3 regions of the Paenibacillus sp. sgz302191 genome follow, and region 2 is predicted to be linked to each of the others. Evidence: riboswitches for the same ligand, from Rfam matches in the RefSeq annotation. Region 2 holds a riboswitch; each other region holds the start of a gene.
What was found. Region 2 has a riboswitch for cobalamin ahead of AC3G2T_RS27265 (HoxN/HupN/NixA family nickel/cobalt transporter). Riboswitches for the same ligand answer to the same signal wherever they lie in the genome.
Positions count from the first base shown of each region.

Region 1 (7,719 bases), on a different contig from region 2:
GGTTCGCACTTCAGGATAATTCCGTGATCGGAGACTTCTCCGTTACGGGAATAGGTGATGCTTGAGCCTTCCTGCCAATCGGACTGAACATCGCTTCCAAAGAAATACTTTTTGGTAAAATCGCCGCTTGTCAGAGCTTCCCACAGTTTTTCCGGTGTCGTGGCGATGTAAGTAACATAAACAAAGGTCGTATCAGTCATTTTTATTCTCCTCCAGTTTTTCTTTAAGTTCGCGCAAAGCATCGATCCGCTGCCGCTCATACTTTCCAATCCAGCGATCGTAAATTTCCCCGATAGGGGCGGCGTTCAAATCATGCAGTTTATTTCGTCCTTGCCATTCAACGGCAACTATTATATGCAGCCTTTTGGGTGCATGTCAAGGCGGCAGAACGAGGCTTTAGACCTATCCAGAACGCAGTATAATTTGCCGATATATGGAAAGAAGAATGAGAGGATAGAGGTGCGATATATGCCTAAAGGATTTTTTTCACAGGGAGTTATGGTGCTCTTGTCGGAGGCCGTTTCGATCCGCAAAATAGAAGAGATGCTTAATCGGCGGTTCGAAATTGTAAGTATAAAGGAAACCTATGAAGAGTGGGTGTTCGGCGGCCCCAGCCTGCTTGTTCCATACCGTCCGGAAGTCAACGGGTATATTCAGGTTGACGTCGTCGACAGGCCCTGGCCGGACGACATGGGCGACCCGTCGGAGGAGGCCATGATATTCGGGGCCTGGTCAATGGGCTTTTTCGGGCCTTATACGTTCCCGAACAATTTGGAGCGCGCGGCGCAGCAGGCGTGGGGATATCCCGAAGGACGGCAGGCTTGCGCCGATCACGAGGCGTTCATCCGCATCCGTTCCACGTATACGTTTGGTCAAATGGACGATCAAGCGCCGCTTTTGCCTGAGGATTATGAATCGCTTCCTGAGCTTTTGGCCGTGACCGACATCGCTGGTGTTCTGCTTCAACTGCCCGAAGCGCTTTGCTATTTCAACCCGAGCGGGGAGTGCCTCGCTTCTACAGAGATGTTTCATGAACTGTATGAACGCTATGAACAGACGGCGCTGCCTCCGCTGGAACTGTGGTCCAATGTCAGGATGTTTAACATTCCCAGCGATGAAAACTGGCTATTGATGGATTCGGTCGGCATGCTTCAATTGGATGTGACCGATCATGAGGCGATTTTTCATCGTCATGTTTACGACCCTGCCGAAGTCGCCAACTTTCTAAGAAACATATCGAATTATGTATACGAGAGCGGCCCCGTTATTAAAAATGGCGATACGACAGACGGGCCGGGCGGGGTCCGTTGGCAGGGCGTTTTGGCGGAGGAAGGATTGGCTGGACCGCCGCGCGAAGTAATCCGATGGTATCCGATGGACGGCAGGGAACGCCCGGCAATGCCGGAATGACCGACCGTTTTCCTGCCAATGCGGGAGAGGAATTTTTTAGAATATAGCAATTAAGAAGAAATCTTGCCCCTGTGTTTATGATAATATGAGTGCATGACTTTGCTAAGAAGGGTGAGGAAATCATGAGAACCGAAATATCAAGGGGCAGGCTCTGGACGGCACGAATCATGAGCTGGCTGGTTATTTTGTTTATGCTGTTCGATAGCATTTTTAAGTTCATTCAACCCGTACCCGTTGTAGAAGGCACAGTTGCTCTCGGCTATGCCGAGCACCATATCGCCGTAATTGGCATACTCGGGCTGATTTCTACCATTCTGTACGCCGTTCCTCGTACATCTTTTCTGGGTGCGCTGCTGCTGACCGCTTATTTTGGCGGGGTGGTTGCCACGCATATTCGAATGGACGCGCCGCTTTTTACGCATATTTTATTTCCGGTATATTTTGCTGTCCTGGCTTGGGGTGGAGTTTGGCTGAGAGACGAGCGCGTGCGCAAACTCATTCCATTTCGCAGCAAATGATCGGTTAAGCGTGCGAACTTTCGTACATTGACATTTTCGGGTTTCATAACTAATATTAAGAGAGTTTCTCACAACTTCATATTTTGGAAATAGGTGTAGTTAAAGTTTGTATCTAAGCTTTAATCGCTTAAAAGGGAAGTCCGGTTACATTCCGGCACGGACCCGCCACTGTACATGAGGTTCAGCCATGCCGGCTGATTTCTTTCGGAAAAGCCACTGGGCCATAAACCCGGGAAGGTCCGGAAGTCATACTCTTAGTCAGGAGACCTGCCTGTTTCAACATCACTGTTAGATCTACGGGATATTAGGGAGGTGGTTGGATGTGCTCATTTGTAAAATGTCTAAGTCCATGAACCCCTTCATGCTGAAGCGGTTTTAGCCGTTGTCTAGCCATGTACGCGTATAAAAAGCATTTCCGACTGCTTGTCTTGGGTCGGGTGTGCTTTTTTTGTTTTTTACTAAAAGGGGGATGCAAGATGAGAACAATGGAAAACAGATTTTCGCTGATTAAATGGGGAGTGATTGCAGCGGTTGTGCTTTCGCTGGCGGGATGTTCTACGCAGGACAAAACGAGCGGAACGGACACCAAGCAATCGTCCGCAGCCAAAAAGCTGACCGTAGCTTACACGTGGAAGCCTTCCGGCGTAGACCCCCACGGAGCGGACAGTTGGGACGTTATGCGTTCCGGCGCCGGTGAAACACTGGTTCGTCTCAACGAAAAGTTGGAGCCCGCTCCTTGGCTGGCCAAAGAGTGGAAGCAGGAAGATCCGACGACATGGGTGTTTAAACTGCAGGAAAACGCCACTTTTCATAGCGGAAAGGCGATGGATGCGGAAAGTGTCAAAAGCTCGCTGCAGCGCTCGACTGAGAAGAGCCATTTAGCCAAAGATTTGCTGCAGCTGAAATCCGTGGAGGTCGTCGCGCCGCATGAATTGAAAATCGTAACGGACAAGCCGAATGCCGCATTGGTATCTAATTTGGCAGATCCGTCCACGATTATCTTGGATACGGCGTCGATGGATGCGAAAAGCGGTTACCCCGCCATGACAGGGGCGTTTAAAATCAAACAGTTTAACAAAGACGATTCGCTTGTCGTCGAGAGATATCCGAATTATTGGGGAGAACCGGCCTTACTGTCCGAAGTCACGATGAAATTCGTAACGGATGGCAATGCCCGTTTGATGGCGCTGCAGTCGGGTCAAGCGGATGTCGCGACCGATATTCCGATCGACAGTGCGGCCTTGTTGGAAAAGGACAACAAGACCAAGGTGCTGTCGGCCCCGTCGCTTCGGACACACATGATGCTTTTTAATATGAAATCCCCCTTGTTCCAGGATGCGGCTAACCGGAGGGCGGTAGATCAATCGATTCCGCGGGAGGCTATTGCAGGTACCGTTATGAAGGGTTACGGCACTGCAGCAAAAGGCCCATTTCCAAGCGTACTTCCGTTTGGTAAAGTAGAACGTGCGGCGCAAAACCTCACTGTCGGGCAATTGCTGACACAGGGCGGCTGGCAGAAAAATGCGCAAGGGATTTGGGAAAAACAGGGGATACCGTTCGAGGCGACACTGTTAACTTTCCCGCAGCGGCCGGAGCTGTCCGTCATGGCCGAGGTCATCCAAAGCCAGTTATTAAAAGAAGGCATTAAGATCAACATTCGCAAAGTGGAAAATATCGATGACGCTTTGCTGAAGGATGATTGGGATTTATCGATGTACAGCATGTTAACGGCGCATACAGGCGAACCGCAATATTTTTTGAACACGTTCTACCGGTCGAATAGCGAGTCCAACGTCAGCCGGTACGTGTCGCAGCCGTTGGAACAGATTCTGGATCAACTTCTTTTGGCGTCGGATCCGGCCCAAAGAAATCAATTGGCCGTACAAGCCCAGGAAATTGTGAACACCGATCTGCCGCAGTCGTTTATCGTTCATCCCAATAATGTATTTGGCGCTAAAAAAGACGTGCAAGGATTTACTCCTCATCCGATCGAGTACTATTACATTCATTCTAAAGTCGATATGACGGAATAACAGGTGAAGCATTCAATGATTCGCTTTTGGTTGGAACGTGTGGCCCAACTCGTCATCGTTATATTTATGGTTTCTACTTTGACTTTCATTTTGATGCGGGTATCTCCCGGAGACCCGGCTGCCATCCTGCTGAAGGCGCACGATGTGCCCGCTTCCCCGGAAGCGTTGGCGTCATTGCGCCGGCAGCTGGGGCTCACGGATTCGCTATGGATGCAGTACATCCATTGGCTGCGCGACGTTTTCACATGGCAGTGGGGTCAATCTTACGTTTCCAAAGAACCGGTACTGGACGAACTCGTCAAAAGGTTGCCCGCAACTTTAGAATTGGCTGCAGCCGGATTTGCCATCATGGTATTCCTTACTTTTGGCTTGGGAATTACGACAGCTATTTTTTCCAACGGATGGCTGGATCGAACCGGCAGGTTTTTGGCGCTTGCGGGGTCTGTTCTTCCTTCGTTTTTGCTCGGCTTTCTTTTGATCTATTTGTTCTCCGTCCGGCTCGGCTGGTTTCCCTCCATGGGCCGCAGCGGCGCGTCCAATCTGGTTTTACCCGCAGTTACGCTCGGTCTTGGGCTAGGTACTATGTATGCACGGGTTTTGCGCGCGAATATGTTGAAATTGCACGATATGCCATTTATTAAAGCTGCCAAAGCGAGAGGGCTGTCCAGAAGCCGTATTTTTATATTTCATGTGCTTAAACATGCAGTGCTGCCTCTTTTGACGATCATGGGTACGAATTTTGCGTTTATGCTGGGCGGCAATGTCATTGTCGAAACGATATTTGCCTGGCCGGGTTTGGGCAAATATTTGATTGACGCGATTGCATTTAGAGACTATCCGGTCATTCAGGGGTATGTGATCTTCGCGACTTTCCTGATCGTGTCGATTCATTTGCTGGTGGAGGCTGTACAAGTTTCTCTGGACCCGCGGCTGTCGGCCCAATAGGAGAGGGGAAACACGGATTGAATACAACACGGTTCACTTTCAACGGGAGTCTACTAACCGGAATTGGGTTGTTGACGGTTATCGTCATCATCGGGGTGGCCGCGCCCTGGCTCGCTCCTCACGATCCGCTGCAAATTGATCTATTGAACCGGCTGGCCGTCCCCAGCCTGGAATACCCTTTCGGTACCGATCATTTGGGACGCTGCGTATTGTCGCGAACGATGTACGGCATACGAACGACTGTAACGGTTGCGTGTATGATTATGGTGTTTACGGTATGCATCAGCTTGCCTATCGGTCTTTTCATCGGGTATTTGCGCGGTCTAACGGACCGCATTTTGATGCGTGCGATTGATGGCATGCTTGCCATTCCCGACATGGTGATCACGGTTGCGGCCGTCGGCATTCTAGGCCCGAGTCTGACGAATATGGTTGCAGCTATCATTATGGTTCGCTGGGCAACCTATGTTCGTTTTATTCGCACCCTCGTTCAAAAAGCTTGCCGCGAAGATTATATTTTGTATGCGCGTCTGTCGGGCAATTCGCACTTTCGCATTATGAGGCGCTATATTTTTCCGAAAATCGTTTCCCCGCTCGCCGCATTCGGCGCATGGGATATGGGGAGGGTCGTACTCATGATTGCCGGTCTTTCGTTTCTCGGTCTCGGCGCGCAGCCGCCGACACCCGAATGGGGAGTCATGCTGCACGATGCGACGGCATATTTCCAATTGGCTCCACATGTCATGCTGTTTCCGGGGCTGGCGATTATGCTGTTTGTATGGGCTTGCCAGCTTATGGGAGACCGTTCCGAAAGAGGTGCAGCGTGACAGCGAACCGGAAATCTTTGTTAAGTGTCGAGAAGTTAACGATTTCACAAATGGCATCCGATCCGCCAAAACCGCTTGTCCGGGAAGTATCGTTTCAATTATATCCGGGTGAAATTGTCGCGCTTACAGGGCCGAGCGGGTGCGGCAAAAGTTTAACTGCACACGCGATCGTCGGGTTGTTGGAACCGGAATTGAAAGTAACGAGGGGCCAGATGATGTATAACGGTCAAAATATCGCCGGCAACGATGACCGAGGATGGCAAAAGCTCCGCCGGGAAGAAATTGCCCTGCTGATCCAACACTCGTTGAACGGGCTGAATCCGATCCTGACGGTAAAAAAACAGATGACGGAAACTTTGCGGCACAGGAAAACGTACTTAAAAAAAGATATCGAACCTTACCTGTGCGAGCTTCTGAGCCAAGTCGGCTTTTCGGACCCGAAGCATATTTTATCCGCCTATCCTTTTGAATTGAGCGGGGGGATGTGTCAAAGGGTGCTGGTGGCCATGATGTTAAGTTTGAGGCCTAAACTATTGATTGCCGACGAACCGACAACGGCCCTTGATGCGATCAACAGGGACAAGGTGTTGACCTTGTTCAAACAGTTGAGAGACGATTACGCGCTGACCATCCTGCTGATTTCGCATGACAGGCAAAGCGTGAGGCGGATTTCAGATCGCGTTATCCAAATGAAACCGGAAGGAATCCTTCAATGATCAAGCTGGAATTGCGGCAGGTGACAAAGTCATATCCGATTAGAACAAGGCATCGATCGCGCTTTAAGGCACAGACAACCGGCGTCCAGGCGGTGAAGCAGGTTGACTTGATTTTGCATAAGGAAGAATGCCTAGGTTTAATCGGGGAAAGCGGCAGCGGCAAAAGCACGCTCGCCAAATTGATCATGCGGCTGGAGCCGGTATCTTCGGGGCAAATCCTGCTTGACGGGCAGCCGATTTCCGGCAAACGGACGAACGATCTCGATATTTACAGGCGTATTCAACTGGTGCTGCAGGATTCGTCTTCCTCTTTGCATCCGGGCATGACGGTGAGTGAAATTTTGGAAGAACCGATCTGCAATTATTTTCCGGAAGAAAAAGCAAATGTTCAAGAGCGGTGCTCAGACCTATTAAAGCTCGTCGATCTCGATGACTCGTATTTATCCAAGCATCCGCATCAATTAAGCGGCGGACAGAAGCAGCGCGTTTGTATCGCCAGAGCGTTGGCCGTACGGCCCGAAACGATCATTTTTGACGAATCCGTCGCAAGCCTGGACCCGTCGTCGCAAACTTCCATGCTGCAAATGTTAAAACGCGTGCAAAAGCAATCACAATTATCTTATTTGTTTATTACGCATGATCTTATTTCCGCCCGATCATTCTGCGACCGGGTTGCTGTCATGTATCAGGGAGAAATTGTGGAGACATTCACGGATTGGGACGACTCGCATTTTAAACATCCTTATACACGTTTGTTGTTCCAATCGATATTTGCATGAACCGGAGGGGAGCCGAATGAACTTGCTGTTAAAAGATTACGAAATCAGGGAAATCGAATTGGAGGAGGCGGCTGCGGCGGTGGATTTCGCTATGAGGATCCGCAGAGAAGTTTTTCCCATGCTGGATCCCTATACGCTGCCGTCCGATTTGGCGGATTTTCAAAACGTATATGACCGGTCGGAGAAGGCTGCATTTCTCGCGGCTTTCGATAAAGACGGTGCGATTGCCGCAACAGCGGCATTTTTGCGTTATGACGATCGCATTCAAGACATGAAAGGCCGTTATTCATCCCGGAAGACGGCGGAATTGGTGAAATGCTACGTGAAACCGGAGCTGAGACACCAAGGGCTGGGCTCCGAATTAGTAAGGGAAGTGCTCCAGCTCGCCCGCGTCAAAGGGTATGAGACCATGTACCTGCACACGCATCGTTTTTTGCCTGGGGCGGTGCGTTTTTGGGAGAAGCAGGGATTTGTGCTGCGTCTGGAGTCAT
Region 1 is NZ_JBYLHY010000021.1:142,812-150,530, reverse strand. Features, by position in the region: gene AC3G2T_RS25845 (SRPBCC family protein) at 1-200, opposite strand, end outside; gene AC3G2T_RS25840 (DUF4261 domain-containing protein) at 469-1,410, shown strand; gene AC3G2T_RS25835 (DoxX family protein) at 1,533-1,928, shown strand; cobalamin riboswitch at 2,003-2,217, shown strand; gene AC3G2T_RS25830 (ABC transporter substrate-binding protein) at 2,405-3,961, shown strand; gene nikB (nickel ABC transporter permease) at 3,977-4,906, shown strand; gene AC3G2T_RS25820 (ABC transporter permease) at 4,924-5,733, shown strand; gene AC3G2T_RS25815 (ATP-binding cassette domain-containing protein) at 5,730-6,449, shown strand; gene AC3G2T_RS25810 (ABC transporter ATP-binding protein) at 6,446-7,228, shown strand; gene AC3G2T_RS25805 (GNAT family N-acetyltransferase) at 7,245-7,719, shown strand, end outside.
Region 1: it holds a riboswitch for cobalamin, as region 2 does, so the genes downstream of both, AC3G2T_RS25830 (ABC transporter substrate-binding protein) here and AC3G2T_RS27265 (HoxN/HupN/NixA family nickel/cobalt transporter) in region 2, are expected to answer to the same signal.

Region 2 (7,719 bases):
CGAAAAAGACCGCATGATCGGACAAATGGCCGCTTCGGTCTCCCATGAAATCCGCAATCCGCTGACGACGACCCGCGGCTTTTTGCAAATGATGGAACAGAAGGAATTTTCCGAGGAAGAGCGCAAACGCTTCATTTCGCTCGCTTTATCCGGCATCGATCAGGCCAATGCGATTATTAGCGACTATTTGCATTATGCGAAGCCGAACAGAAGTCAGCAGGAAAAGCTGAATATCAAGGAAGAGCTTGCTTCGATGCTCCGATTTATGAATCCGATCGCTGTCTCCAATCAAATAACGGTCGACATCTCGCATAGCAGCGACTCCCCTCTCTACATATGGGGAGAATCGAAAAAATTGCGCCAGTGCCTGATGAATTTGATCAAAAATGCGATCGAATCCATGCCTGACGGCGGAACGCTTACCGTACATACACACCTAACCGAATCTACCATTCATGTTTGGATATCCGATACCGGGGTCGGCATGAGCAAAACGCAAATCAATTCGTTAGGAATGCCGTTCTATACGACCAAAGCGGATGGAACCGGCCTGGGCCTCGTCGTTGTCATGAGCATCATAAAGTCGATGAACGGCAAAATTTCCTATTCCAGCAATCCGAATAAGGGCACCGTCTGTCTGATTCAATTTCAGGCCGGATAACGATTGACAAGCTTCCGTTAACAAGTCCGCCGGATTGTGGTATTCTGATAGAATAGCGATCAGCAGAATAGCGAAGGAGGCTGTCCCATGAATCCGGATTTTATTCAGATCAAATCGCTTGAGGGCGATCTTAAGATGTCCCACAAAAAGAAGGATTACGGGCTGACGGTTTCCACGAGAGAACTGGTCCTTCATAAGCCGCACGTGAATTATTACTTCAAGCTTGAAGATATGATCAGCATCGTGCCCTATGACGTGGGAGCTATGAAAGCAATCACTTTTGTCAATGCGCGATCCAAGAATCAGGAGTCCGCTTCACTCACTCCCGGTTCGGAGCACTTTAGAATTTATGTTCACAAAGCGACCGTTCATAACAGAAGCGGAATTTTCCTTCTGGGACCTACGGATGTTATCATTCCGATTCATAAGAGTATGCTTCAGGCGATATCCGAGTGCGTGCAGAACGCCGGGTTAACAGCACTGTAAATACTCATGCGTGCGAAAAAGGCAAAAAAGGCATCTTCCCCTCATCCGGCAGGGTAAAGATGCCTTTTCGTCAACGGCGGTTTCCGCGGAACGTTCCGCAGCCGTCGCTAACTGAGCGAACGCGATTCCTGTTTGGCACGTATCGTGACGAACACGAAGCAAAGCAGTAAAAATACAAAGATGCCGATGCCGACGATTTCGAAATCGAGTTCGGCCCACGGATTGAAAAACGTAAAAGCTTCGTAGAACGAAACCCCGTAAGCAAGAATGACGATCACCCATCCGATCAGCCTTGAAGCCGACTGCCCCAGCTTTCCGGAATGATGAATCATCCGGTAAGCAATCAGCGAATCCAGCGTATCGGTCAGCATCATCCCGAACATAAACACAAGCCCCAAAATAACGGGCATGTATTCGATTTTATTGCTTGCGGCAATCGCCCAAACGGACGTTTGGCTAATCGTTTCGGCAGCCAATGCGAAAATCGCGCCTACCAAAATAATTAAAAAAGGATTGGTTGTCCCTTTGGCGACTTTATCGATAAATTTCCCTTTGTATCCTTTAATTTGAAAGCTCTCGTTTTTGTATTTCGAACGCAGAAGATTATAAATATTGATCGTTCCAATGAGGAAAAGCGACAATATCGAAATCCATGTTGCGAAAGTATCGAAGTAATCGGGAAACTCAAAATCTTTGATGAACATCCCCAAAACAATCGCCATACTGGCCACTACCGCCCCATGGCCAAAAGAAAACAAAGTGCCTACCCATCTGGCGATCGGGCTTCCCATCCGCCAATTATAACGGGTTTGTCCGTCAATAAAAGCCAAATGATCCGCGTCCAAGCCATGACGCAATCCCAAAGCAAAAACAAGAAAAATAAGCGATACGGTTGACAATGTACTCACCATTCCTTTTCTCCGAAGGCATTTTAAGGTGTACGGATAGGTAGGTCTTCTGGCTCCCGGATCAATGCTTCTCTTCAGTCTTCCCCAGCATGCGGCTGAGTGACGTTATTGAAGAAGGCTCCCCGGTTACAGCGGCGGGACCGCTCGGGAGTTGCACCCGATTCCCTGTTACCCCTTGCTTGGCAAGGGCACCTGGCCGTAAACGTATTTGGTTGTGAGATAAACCTCTATCGAGGTCTTTCGAAGATGAGCGACCGCGTTTAGAGGTAGGTTTATTCGCCAATAAGAATGTGTTCTACGCGCTTTAGCGCTGTAAAGAACTTATACATTCTTATGTGGTAAAAAACGCGCAATTTTCAGGACGTCCGAGGCTAGGCTATATGCCTTCCCTGCTTCGGATAAAAGCGAAAAGGCGCTCGCAGCTGCTGTCGACCATCTCGTACACTTCTTCAAAATTGCCTGTGTAGTACGGGTCGGGGACGTTGCCGCCGCCCTTATCCGGGGCAAACTCCAACAGTTTATGAATGGAGGCGCCATGTGCATCCGGAGCAAACGATTTTAAATTCGTTATGTTGCTGTCATCCATGGCAATGATATATGTAAACTGTTCAAAATCGTCTGCCTTCACTTGCCTTGCGGTCAGTCCGTGATGATCGATGCGGTGACGGTCCAAAATTCGTCTCGTTCCCTGATGCGGCCGCTCTCCGGTGTGCCAGTCCCCCGTGCCCGCGGAATCAACAACGATACGCCCATCCAGGCCGGCCTGCTTCACTTTATGGCGAAAAACAGCCTCAGCCATAGGCGAGCGGCAAATATTGCCCAAGCATACGAATAGCACTTGAATCATGGCGCACCGAAAATAAGCTGTTTTTCTCGCATCGTAAGCCCTCTGGCAGGGATGTCAAGTACGATTTTGCCTTCCGCCAATCCCCAAATCCGCGTTGCGTACCGCTCCGCGAGCTCGACCTGGTGCAGCGCGGCGATGACCGTCAAATTGCTTTCCTTGCATAAGGATCGCAAGTCGTTCATGATGTATTCCGTCGCTTTCGGATCCAGGCCCGACACCGGCTCGTCGGCGACCAGCACTTTAGGTCCATGGATGAGCGCTTTCGCGATCGCAACCCTTTGCTGCTCGCCGCCGCTTAATTGGCTAATTTTTTTATCGCCTTTGTCGAGCAAGCCTACTTTTTCCAAATAGTCCATCCCGATAACATGCTCATCGCGTGAAACGGCTCCCGTTAAAATACGGATCGGCGTTTGATAAAATTTCCCCATCATGACATTCTTGATAGCGCTTTTATTTCTATTCAACGCCGGCTTTTCCTCAAGAAAAGCGAAATCTTTGCCGAGCTTCCATCGATCCAACAGCCCTGGCGTCGTAATATCGTTCGACTGGTAGATGAGCTGGCCGGACGTCCATTTTTCCTGGTGGCTGATGCAGCGCAGCAGCGTCGTTTTCCCGCTGCCGCTCCCTCCCACCACTGCGATGAATTCTCCTTCATCGACGCGAAAGCTGATCTGAGACAGCACTTTATTGTCCGGCGGATAAACTTTGCTTAAATTTCGTACCGTGATCATGACACCGTCTCCTTAACATTGTGCTCAACATGAACTTGAACCCGTAAGCTATTGGCAAAAATCGCCCATCTAGCGGCATCTGGCCTGACAAGAGGGCGATTTTCGGTTTCATTCACTTTATTCGCTGCAGCTGCTCGGACTCGACGCTTGGCCCGCTTCCACGTTGATTTTATCCGAAATCGTATCGCGGACGACCGACATGACAAGCTGAAGCAAATAGTTAATGTCTTCCTGAGACTGTTTAAATTCGCTCACGATAGGAATCCCGTCCAGCTCATCCTGCAATTCATCGATCTCTTTCTCGATTTTATCCACCATTTTGGCGTTTTGAAACTTCTCGAAAGCGACGATTTCCTTTTGCTTTTTCTTGATTCCGCTGATCAGCTTTTGAATATGCTCATTACCGGAAATTTTTTTCTCCGCTTGCTGGTAAAACTGCACCTCGTTCGAAGTCGTCAGCAGTTCCGCAAGCTCTTTCGCTTTGGCCAAAATATCCTCACGAACAATTAATTCCGTATTCGTATAATGCTCCATTTCAAACGCATGGGGATGATGGTGACTATGTTCCGACACGACTGCACGCTCCAATCTTCAACCTCACTATTGACAAATCATTTTATATGGACATCTTTAGCGGCGCTTCCACGATTTCGCCTTTCAGCACCCAAGTCTGCGCATGAGTGATTCGGACATGAATCAATTTACCGTACAAATCCTTAGATCCCGTAAAATGAATCAGCTTATTGGTCCGGGTGCGTCCGGCAAGGACGTCCGGGTTGTTCTTGCTCTCCCCTTCGACCAATACTTCCACAATTTCACCCTGCAGCTTCTCGTTGCTTAATTTGCTGTATGTGTTAAGCAATTCGTTCAGGCGGTACAAGCGCTGTTTCTTAACGTCCATTGGCACGTTATCTTCCATGCCCGCCGCCGGCGTACCTTCGCGAGGCGAGTAGATAAATGTGAACGCGGAGTCAAACTCCACTTCCTTTACCAAGGAAAGCGTATCCTCAAACTGCTCGTCCGTTTCGCCGGGGAAACCGACGATAATATCCGTCGTCAATACGGCACCCGGTATCGCCGTTTTAATTTTGCGAACCAGTTCCAAATATTGTTCCCGGGAATACTTGCGGCTCATTTTTTTCAAAACTTCCGTATTCCCCGATTGGACAGGCAAATGAATGTGCTCGGCCAAATTGCCGCCTGTGCCCAACACTTCCACCAAATGATCGTCAAAATCCCGAGGATGCGAAGTCGTGAATCTTATCCGTGGCACGTCGATCTTCCGGATATCGTTCATCAAATCGGCAAACGAATACGACATATCCTCGAAATCTTTGCCGTATGCGTTCACATTTTGACCGAGCAGCGTGATCTCCTGAAAACCGAGACGTGCCAGATCCCTCACCTCGGCAAGGACGTCCTGCGGCTTTCTGCTTCTCTCTTTACCGCGTGTATAAGGAACGATGCAGTACGTGCAAAACTTGTCGCAGCCATACATAATATTCACCCAAGCCCGGATTCCTTCCCGCTTCTTGGGCAAATTCTCGACGATGTCGCCTTCCTTGGACCAAACCTCGACAACCATTTCTTTGTTGAAAAAAGCGTCCCTCAGCAAAGTCGGCAGGCGATGAATATTGTGCGTGCCAAAAATCAGATCGACAAAAGCGTGCTTTTGCATAATCCGGTTGACAACCGCTTCCTCTTGAGACATGCAGCCGCATACGCCAAGAACAAGTCCGGGCTTCTCGGCCTTAAGAGCTTTCAAGTGCCCAAGCTCGCCGAACACTTTGTCTTCCGCGTTCTCTCTGATCGCACAGGTATTGAGCAAAATGACATCGGCCTGGTACTTGTCTTCGGTAGATTGGTAGCCCATTTGCTCCAGCATGCCCTTCATCACTTCGGTATCATGCTCGTTCATCTGACAGCCAAAGGTGCGAATCAAATAAAATTTATTTGTGCCGAACTCCTGCATCTCCTCAGGAATGGTGAAATCATAATGAACGGCGATCTCTTCTTTTCCGCGCTTCTTGGCATCTGTCAATGAAGGAGGCTGAAAATATTGGGAATAATCCTTGACGGATTTCGCATTGTTAGCCATTTTCCTTACTTCCTCCTAAGAGCTCCCCTAGTGGAAAGCTTTCTTCGTAAGCTTGCACTGCACATGCTCTATAAATGTAAACATGTAGATATTATTATACCATTATAGATGTGCATAGACAAAAGGAAAATGGCGTATTCGTGAAAATGACGAATTTTCCTAATTCAGCAGTTCCGCAAAATCGCCGGTCTTGACGCCCGATGCATTTCCTTCGTCCGTGTCAATATGCATATCGAGCGCAAATTGGTCGGAAACTCTGGCAATGACGTCTTCGAATATTAAAGGGCGCTCCCCGTTCATTTTGACGCGCAGCAATTGCTTGTCCGCGATGCCCCATTTCTCCGCATCCGACGTATGTAAATGAATATGTCTCGCAGCTACGATGACTCCGCGCTCCAGATCGACTTCTCCCTGCGGTCCCACAACTTTCAGACCCGGAGTTCCTTCAATATTTCCCGACTCGCGCACTGGAGGGTTGACTCCCAGAGAGAACGCATCCGTACGCGATACTTCGATTTGAGTTTGGCTGCGCGCCGGACCCAGAATGCGCACTTTATCGAATTTCCCCTTCGGACCGATCACCGCAACGGTCTCTTCTGCCGCGTACTGTCCGGGCTGGGATAGAGGTTTCATGCTTGTAAGCTGGTAGCCTTGTCCGAACAAAAGTTCGATATGCTCTTGGGATAAATGAATATGGCGAGCCGAAATGCCTACGGGAACTAATTTACTCATCGAAATCTTCCTCTCTGTTTACCGCCCAATAAAAAGGACACACGGAGGATCCCCGTATGCCCTTAAGGTGCAGTTGTTATTTAAATTCTGCAAGCAGCTTTTCGAATTCCGCTTCGGAAATCTTCATATTCTGTTTCGCAAGACCTTCCTGCGGGAAGTTTGGAACCATATCTTCATAGCTCTTTTTAGCTGTGTTCTGATATATTATACCAGTCAACATGCTGTGTGTTTCCATGATTTTTGTCATAGCCATAACGCGGTTCGTCGGATCGTAGTCCGGAATTTCGTCCAGGTCTACGATGTTTTCTTTGAACCAGTCATAAGTATTTACTTTATTGAACGTTACGCAAGGGCTGAATACGTTAATCAAAGAGAAGCCTTTGTGATTCAATCCCGCTTCAATAACGGCAGTCAACTGTTTCAAGTTGCTGGAGAACGATTGCGCTACGAATGTCGCTCCGGCAGCCATCGCTACTTCAAGCGGAGACAGCGCGGACTCAATGGAACCTTGAGGCGTGCTTTTCGTTTTGAAGCCTTCGGCGCTTCGCGGCGAAGTTTGGCCTTTGGTCAAGCCGTAGATTTGGTTGTCCATGACGATGTAAGTAAGGTCGATGTTACGACGGATAGCATGTACGGTATGTCCCATACCGATTGCGAAGCCATCTCCATCGCCGCCCGAAGCGATAACCGTCAGATCGCGGTTCGCCATTTTTACGCCCTGCGCGATTGGCAGGGAACGTCCATGAATACCGTGGAAACCGTATGCGTTGATGTAACCGGAAATACGTCCGGAGCATCCGATACCCGAAACAATCGCCAAGTTTTCCGGCTCTAAGCCTACGTTAGCCGCCGCTCTTTGAATCGCCGCCTGTACGGAGAAATCTCCGCATCCCGGACACCAGTTTGGCTTTACATTGTTGCGAAAATCTTTTAACGTTGCCATGCGAGGGTCAACTCCTTACATTTTTGTTCAATTTCGGCCGGCAAGAACGGATTGCCGTTATATTTAAGAACGTTTTTAATTTTATCGGCATAACCGACATGCAGCTTGATTTGATCTGCCAATTGACCTGTCGCGTTGTTTTCTACGACGATAACGGTTTTTGCTTTCTCGAGATAAGGAGCAAGCTCAGTCGCAGGGAACGGATGAAGCAGACGAACCGTAGCATGGTTGGATGTGATTCCCTCTTTGGCAATACGGCTTCTTGCTTCGTCGATCGTACCGCCTGTGGAACCCATGCCGATAATCAGCAGGT
Region 2 is NZ_JBYLHY010000024.1:32,323-40,041, forward strand. Features, by position in the region: gene AC3G2T_RS27255 (ATP-binding protein) at 1-661, shown strand, start outside; gene AC3G2T_RS27260 (hypothetical protein) at 749-1,147, shown strand; gene AC3G2T_RS27265 (HoxN/HupN/NixA family nickel/cobalt transporter) at 1,255-2,058, opposite strand; cobalamin riboswitch at 2,078-2,266, opposite strand; gene AC3G2T_RS27270 (low molecular weight protein-tyrosine-phosphatase) at 2,432-2,902, opposite strand; gene AC3G2T_RS27275 (phosphonate ABC transporter ATP-binding protein) at 2,899-3,633, opposite strand; gene AC3G2T_RS27280 (YlbF/YmcA family competence regulator) at 3,751-4,167, opposite strand; gene miaB (tRNA (N6-isopentenyl adenosine(37)-C2)-methylthiotransferase MiaB) at 4,250-5,731, opposite strand; gene pduL (phosphate propanoyltransferase) at 5,891-6,463, opposite strand; gene AC3G2T_RS27295 (2-oxoacid:ferredoxin oxidoreductase subunit beta) at 6,540-7,406, opposite strand; gene AC3G2T_RS27300 (2-oxoacid:acceptor oxidoreductase subunit alpha) at 7,394-7,719, opposite strand, start outside.

Region 3 (7,719 bases), on a different contig from region 2:
TTTCGGAAACGGGCAGCTCATAGGCTTTTTTTGCCGCGCCGCGGTGCCTGAGCATGGCGATCAATCCGCCAGCTTACGTGAGGCCGGCGAAACCGGTCTGCCGCAAACCTTCATATAAAATAATTGCGGCGGAGTTGGAAAGATTAAGCGACCGCACCGCATCGCTCATCGGCATCCGCATCAAAGTTTCCGGATGCGCGCTCAGGATAGAGTCAGGCAAGCCTTTGGTTTCCTTGCCAAAAACAAAGAAATCGCCGTCCTGAAATGTAAAATCCGTGTAACGCTTTTCCGCCTTCGTCGTCGCGAAGAAAAACCTCCGGTCCGGATATGCTTGCAGCACCTCGTCAAACGAATCGTGGTATTCCAGCTTTACGGAATGCCAATAATCAAGCCCCGCGCGTTTCAACGTTTTGTCGTCGGTTTGGAAGCCTAAAGGCCTTACTAAATGCAGATAAGTTCCCGTCGCCGCGCAAGTGCGGGATATATTGCCTGTATTTGCGGGTATTTCTGGTTCGACCAGCACGATATGAAAAGCCATTTCCGTCAAATTCACCTCACATTATATCCTATTATAAGAGCAGCAGGAAATCAATTTAACACAGGGATAACTTTATCTTAATATGTCGTTGATAGAATACCTTCATAATAGACTTATCATTCGATTAAAGGAGCCGACATATCGATGAAAAGAAAAATATTAGTTGTGGATGACGAGCCGTCCATTTCGATGCTTATAGAATTCAACTTGAAACTGGTAGGATACGAAGTACAGTGCGTTTACGACGGCGAAGCCGTATTTGAAGCTATCCAGACGTTCCGTCCGGATTTGATCGTATTGGATCTGATGCTGCCCAAAATGGACGGTTTCCAGGTTTGCCGCAAGCTGAGAAACCAAAACAATCTCGTGCCGATCATTATGCTGACCGCTATGCAGGACTTGACCGACAAAATCGCCGGATTGGACAACGGAGCGGACGATTATATGACCAAACCGTTCAGCCCGCAGGAGCTGATCTCCCGCATCCAGGCTATTATGCGGCGCGTGCAGGCGCTGCCGTCCACGAACGAGAACGCGCCTATGCACATCGGCCAGATTACGATCCGCTCGGATCAGCGCGAAGTTACGGTCAGCGGCACTCCGATCGAGCTGACGCCCAAAGAATTCGAACTGCTGCTCTTCCTTTGCAAGCACCGCGGGAAAGTGCTCAGCCGCCAGCAGCTGCTGCACGGCGTATGGGACTACCATTTCCTCGGCGATACGCGGATTGTCGACGTTCACATCTCCCATTTGCGCGATAAAATCGAGAACAATGCGCGCAACCCCGAATATATCGTCACGATTCGCAACGTCGGCTACAAGCTGACCGAGCCTGCCGTGAAGGAATCGCTTGCCTAGCCGCAACTGGCGCATCCCCCTCATGAACGAAAAAGCACCCCCAGCTCTCTTTACCGGAGAGGTTGGAGGTGCTCTTTTTTATTCCTGCCGTCTATTAAGCCCGAACCGATTCGCTAAATGCTTCGCGCGCCTGATGGGCCGCTTCCACCATATGCCGCAGAGAGGCTTCCGTCTCTTCCCACTTCCGCGTTTTCAGGCCGCAATCGGGATTGATCCAAAACAATTCCGGCTGCAGCGCCCGGAGCGCCCGCCCGATCATCTCGGTCATTTCCTCCGCTTGCGGCACGCGCGGACTGTGAATGTCGTACACGCCCAGGCCGATGCCGTGATCGTAGCCCTGCAGCTCGAAGCTCGAGATCAGCTCGCCGTGGCTGCGGGATGTTTCAATCGAGATTACGTCCGCATCCAATGCGCGTATGGAATCGATCATGTCATGGAACTCGCAGTAGCACATGTGGGTATGAATTTGCGTCGTATCCTTGACGCTGGAAGTGGCGATGCGGAACGCTTTGACCGCCCATTCCAAATAACTCTGCTGATCCTTCACCTTCAGCGGCAAGCCCTCTCTGAGTGCCGGCTCGTCAACCTGGATCATCTCGATGCCTGCGCTCTCCAGCGCTTCGACTTCCTTGCGCAGCGCCAGCGCGATCTGGTTCGTCACCTGTTCGCGGCTCAAATCGTCTCTGACGAACGACCAGTTCAAAATCGTGATCGGCCCGGTCAGCATGCCTTTAACCGGAAGAGCCGTCAGCGACTGGGCATAGGCGCTTTCCTTCACCGTCATCGGCGCCGCGAATGCGACATCCGCGTAAATGACGGGCGGCTTGACGCAGCGGGAGCCGTACGATTGCACCCAGCCGTTCTGCGTAAAGGCGAAGCCGTCCAGCTTCTCGCCGAAATATTCCACCATGTCCGTGCGTTCGAACTCGCCATGGACGAGCACATCCAGGCCGATCTCTTCCTGGATCTTGATGCAGCTGGCAATCTCCTGATCGATGAACGCTTCGTACTTCGCCGTGTCCAGCTCGCCCTTCCGCCATTTCAGGCGGGCGCTGCGTACCTCCGGCGTCTGCGGGAAACTGCCGATCGTCGTCGTCGGCAGCAGCGGAAGCTTCCAGTGAGCGGCTTGCAGCGCAAAGCGCTCGGCAAACGGCAGACCGCGCGTATGCGAGACCGCCTCAAGCCCGGCCAACTGCGCGGCTACATCCTGGCGGTTCCGCTCAGGCAGCGCGCGGAAGCCGGCAAGCGCCTCCCGGTTCCACTGCCACTCGGCCGCAGCGGATTCCTGTCCGCCTGCGAGCGCCTGGCCGAGCAGCCTCAGTTCGACCAGCTTCTCGTTGGCGTAAGCAAGCGCCTGCTTTAATGCGGCGGGAAGCTTCGTTTCCCGCACAACGGTTACAGGCACATGCAGCAGGCTGCAGGACGGCTGGAGCACCAGCCGCTCGTGCGGTACGTGTGCCGCAAGCTTTTGCGCCAGCAGCAGCTTCGCTTCCAGGTCGGCGCGCCATATGTTGCGCCCGTCGATAATGCCTGCGCCAAGGCGCTTGTCGGCCGGAAATCCGTGCGCCTCCACAGCCCGTAAATTGGCCCCGCCATCGTGCACGAAATCCAGTCCGATGCCTTGAACAGGCAAGCGGACCACCCGCTCATAATGCTCGACCGCCTCAAAATAAGTCTGCAGCATCACGTTCAACCCCGGCACTTCCCGATGGATGGCGCCGTAAATTTGCTCCACAAGCTCAAGTTCCTCCGCAGACGGATTCGTCGTCAAGGCGGGCTCATCGATCTGCACCCAAGCGACGCCCTCTTGCGCCAGTTCCTTCAACACCTGCAAATAGACCGGCAAAAACTGCCCGACTTTCTCGCCGAGCCGCGAAGCCGCGAACCCCTTCGACAGCTTGAGGAACGTGTACAGCCCGACCAGCACAGGTTTGCCTTCGACGTCCGCCCTGGACTTGGCAAAGCGGTACGCCTCCAGCGGTTTGTTGTATGTTAACGTTGGTGCGTCCTCCCCGATTTCCGGGACGATGTAGTGATAATTCGTATTAAACCATTTTGTCATTTCACAGGCTGCACCCTGACTGTTCCCGCGCGCCATCGCGAAATAAGTGGCAAGCGGCACGCGCCCTCCCGAATGCGCGAACCTCGCCGGAACGATACCGAACATGACCGCCATATCCAGCATCGAATCGTAATAAGTGAAATCGCCTACCGGGATTTCGTCCAGCCCCGCATATTTTTGAAATTGCACATGCGCGAGCTGGATCCGCTCCATCTCCGCCACTAAGTCCTGCTCGCTTATTTTACCGGACCAGAACGCCTCCAGCGCTTTTTTCCATTCCCGGTCCTCACCGATTCTCGGATATCCCAAATTGCCAATTTTGATTACACCAGCCACTTAAGCTCGCCTCCGTTTTCCTCATTTGTACTTTCTGAGCGGAACACAAAAAAGACGTCGTTCCCTCAAAAAGACAAAGGGAAAGACGCCTCGCGATTATACTTATCGGTTGCCATCTAACACCTCCCTATCTCCCGTAGGTAAAAGCAGTGTCGTTGAAACAGGCAGGTCTCCTGGCTATCAGCGTCATCATCGGCAGCAGCCTTCCCGGTTATTCATTCAACCAGTGGCGATGTTTGCTGCGACTCTTCTGTTACAGTGGCGGGACCGCGTCGGCTTTGCACCGAACTTCCCTTTTAAACTCAAGCCCAAGAACGATTCGTTCGGGCAAGAGCACCTGTCTCCACAATATGCAATTGTCTGCTTACATTCGATACAATGTATAACTATACATGAATATTAATTTTTATACAAGATTTTCTTACAAATTGTCAAAAACAAAATCGTCGTCATTCAGCGGCTCCACATGAATCGTGCGAACGTAGCCGTTGCCTTTTTTGGAGAAAAAGTCGTGCTGCTTCGTCTTGGTGCTAAGACCGTTCAACACGATCGGATTGATCTCCTCTTCCGGGAATGCAGGGTCGAGCCCGAGATTCATAAACGCCTTGTTCGCGTTATAGCGCAGGAACGCCTTCACTTCCCGGTCCAGGCCGATCGCGCTGTACAGATCCTCCGTGTACCCTTCCTCATTCGCATGAAGCTCCTTCAGAAGCGCGGTCAAAGTCTCGTAAGCCTCGTCCTGCTCCTGCGGAGTCAGCTCCTCGTACACTTCCTGGGCAAGCACGCCCACATACAGCCCGTGAATGCTTTCGTCGCGCAAAATCAGATCGATGATTTCGCCGCTGCTAGTCATCTTGCCTTGGCCGGCCAAATACAGCGGATAGAAAAAGCCGCTATAGAACAAATAGCTTTCAAGCAGCACGGATGCCGCCATAGCCAAATACAGATCCTTGCGGGTGTGAATGCCGTCGTAATATTTGGCAATCGTATTCGCCTTGAACTGCAAATACGGATTTCGCTCCACCCAGAGGAAAATGTCGTTGATCTCCTCCGTCGTAGACAGCGTCGTAAAAATGCTGCTGTACGATTTGGCGTGAATTTGCTCCATCATGCCCATGAAGCTGAGCACCGCTTTGCGCTGCAGCCCGTCCACATGCTCCAAAATTCTTGGCATCCCTACGCCGCCCTGCATCGTATCGAGCAGCGTAAGCCCGCCCAGCACTTTCATATACAGGTCGCGCTCCGCTTCGTTCAGCGTCATCCAGGACATTTTATCGTCAGACAGAGGAATTTCTTCGTCCGTCCAAAACTGCATAATATTTTGATTCCAGAACGTGATCGTAAAATCGTCGTCAGGCCGGTTCCAGTTGACGGCTCTCTTGGTGGTCATCTTGTATTCATTCCCCTTCCCGTTACACCGAACAGCTGACGCACTCTTCAACGGAGAGCTGGTTCGTCCGCGTGTAATAGAGCGATTTTAACCCGACGCGGGCAGCGTACAAATAATAGCGCGCAAGCTGTCTGGTCGTCACATCGCTGTTGACATGAAGCACCGTCGAAATGCCTTGATCGACATGCGTCTGGATTTCGGCAATCAGGTCAAGAATTTTGAATTGGTTCATTTGATACGCCGATTTATAGAAGAAGAAATTGTCTCTCCGCAAATACGGCATCGGGTAATACGTCGTCGAGTTCGCGTACGTCCGCGTTTCGATCGGCTCGACGATCGGCATGACGCTGGAAGTCGCATTCTGGATGTACGAAATGCTTTGCGTAGGAGCGATAGCCATTCTGTACGCATGGTAAAGCCCGTGAGCGCGCACTTCTTCCTTCAGCTTGGCCCAATCGTCCGGAGAAGGAATCTGCATGCCCTCGAACAGTTGTTTCACCTTGTCTGTGACCGGGCGGTAATCGGTTTGCAAGTAGCGGTCAAAATAAGCGCCGCCGGCATATTCCGAAAGCTCGAACCCGTCGAACGTCTCGCCCTTCGACTTCGCGATCTCCATGCTTTTTTCAATCGAGAAGAAATTCATCGCCATGAAAAACGTGCGGACAAAATCTTTCGCTTCTTCGCTCTCATAACTGATCTTGTTTTTGGACAAATATCCGTGCAGGTTCATCGCACCCAGTCCGACCGAGTGCAGCTCGCGGTTCGCCTTCGCTACGCCCGGCGCGTTGGCGACCGTCGTCATATCGCTGACGGAGGTCAGCGCAATCATGCCCTCGTGCACCGATTCGCGCAGCTTTTTCAGATCCATGACATTCGCTATGTTCAAGGAAGCCAGATTGCAGCTAATATCTCTGCGAATCAGGTTCTCATCGCCGTAATCGCCGATCTCCGACGTCTCCTGCAGCTGAAAAATTTCCGTGCAAAGGTTGGACATCTTGATCGCGCCGATCTGCTTGAGCGGGTGCGCCAAATTTGCATTGCTGCGGTTCATCATGTAAGGATAGCCGGATTCCAGCTGCGTCGTGGCGATTTTTACGAGCATTTCGCGGGCGCTCATCACCGGTTTCTTTTTGACTCTAGGGTCCGCCAGCAGCGTGTCGTACATCTCGTCCATGTCCATATCGTCAAGGTGCTTGCCGTACGCTTTGTATACCGTATAAGGCGCGAACACATGCAGCGGCTGGTTCTCTTCGGCCAGTTTGTAGAATTTATTCGGCACGATCAAACCGATCGACAGCGTTTTGAGGCGCGACTTTTCGTCCGCATTGATTTTTTTGCTGTCCAAAAATTCCATGAGGTCCCATCCGAAGATGTTGTAATACGCCGCTCCGGAACCTTTGCGTTGGCCCATCTGATCCGCATAGGAAAAAGCGTCCTCCATAAGCTTGAGCACCGGCATAATGCCTTTGGCCGCACGCTCGACGCCTTTGATCGATTCTCCGCGGCCGCGCAGCTTGGACAGATTGACGGCCACGCCGCCGCCGATTTTGGACAGCTGCATGCACGTGCCCAGCACATAGTTAATCGAATTCAGCGAATCGTCCATCTCCAGCAGGAAGCAGGATACCATCTCGCCCCTGCGGCTTTTGCCGGCATTCAAAAACGTCGGCGTCGCAGGCTGCAGCCGCTGTTCCATCATCGATTTCGCCAACTGTTTCGCCGTTTCCGCATCGCCGCGACCCAAGTAAAGCGCCACAATCGCGACCCGGTCCGCATAATGCTCAAGATAAAGGGTTTTATCGTCACTGCGCAAAGCGTAATCCGTATAAAACTTCGAAGCCGCCATATACGAGGAGAATTCGAAGTTATATTCGTGAGTGATTTTGTATGTATCTTCAACTTCGGATGCGGAATATTTCTCGTAAACATCCTCGTAAAAGTTGTTATCTATCATGTAACGAACCTTCGAAGCCGTATCGGCAAAATGAAGGCTGTTGCGGTTCACTTCTTCCATAAATTCGTGCACGGCTTCCCGGTCTTTCTCCAATTGAAAAAAGCCGTCGACACCGCGCTGCATGATCTGGTTGTTTAACTCAATATGCCGCAATTGCGTGCACCTCCTGAACAAATCGCTGAACATCCTGCCGGGTTCCGGACAGTTCAAACTTGCCGAGCACAGGCACGCCGTAACGCTCGGCGATGCGGTCCGCGCTCTTTGCGAATCCATCTCCCCAATTCCGGTTCCCGCTGGCCGCTACGCCTTGGAGCCTAGGATGGTTCCGCTCCAAAAAGTGTGCGACTTTCTCCGGAATTTGACCAAAGCCTGTCGTATAGGTGACAAGCACGAAAGGTTCATCCATCTTCATCGCCTCTTCAATTTGAACCGCAGGCAAATTTAATTTTTTAATAAATCTGCGGACATTTCCCGTCTTGGAATCGTAAGCAATCAGCATGGGATTTCGTCTCCTTCTGTCAAAACCATTAAAATGGCGCATTCGGCAAAAAGAAGGACCGAATACGCCACAGGAACATGCG
Region 3 is NZ_JBYLHY010000017.1:72,217-79,935, forward strand. Features, by position in the region: gene trmL (tRNA (uridine(34)/cytosine(34)/5-carboxymethylaminomethyluridine(34)-2'-O)-methyltransferase TrmL) at 74-538, opposite strand; gene AC3G2T_RS23100 (response regulator transcription factor) at 683-1,396, shown strand; gene metE (5-methyltetrahydropteroyltriglutamate--homocysteine S-methyltransferase) at 1,491-3,794, opposite strand; cobalamin riboswitch at 3,941-4,150, opposite strand; gene nrdF (class 1b ribonucleoside-diphosphate reductase subunit beta) at 4,216-5,184, opposite strand; gene nrdE (class 1b ribonucleoside-diphosphate reductase subunit alpha) at 5,207-7,291, opposite strand; gene nrdI (class Ib ribonucleoside-diphosphate reductase assembly flavoprotein NrdI) at 7,278-7,637, opposite strand.
Region 3: it holds a riboswitch for cobalamin, as region 2 does, so the genes downstream of both, metE (5-methyltetrahydropteroyltriglutamate--homocysteine S-methyltransferase) here and AC3G2T_RS27265 (HoxN/HupN/NixA family nickel/cobalt transporter) in region 2, are expected to answer to the same signal.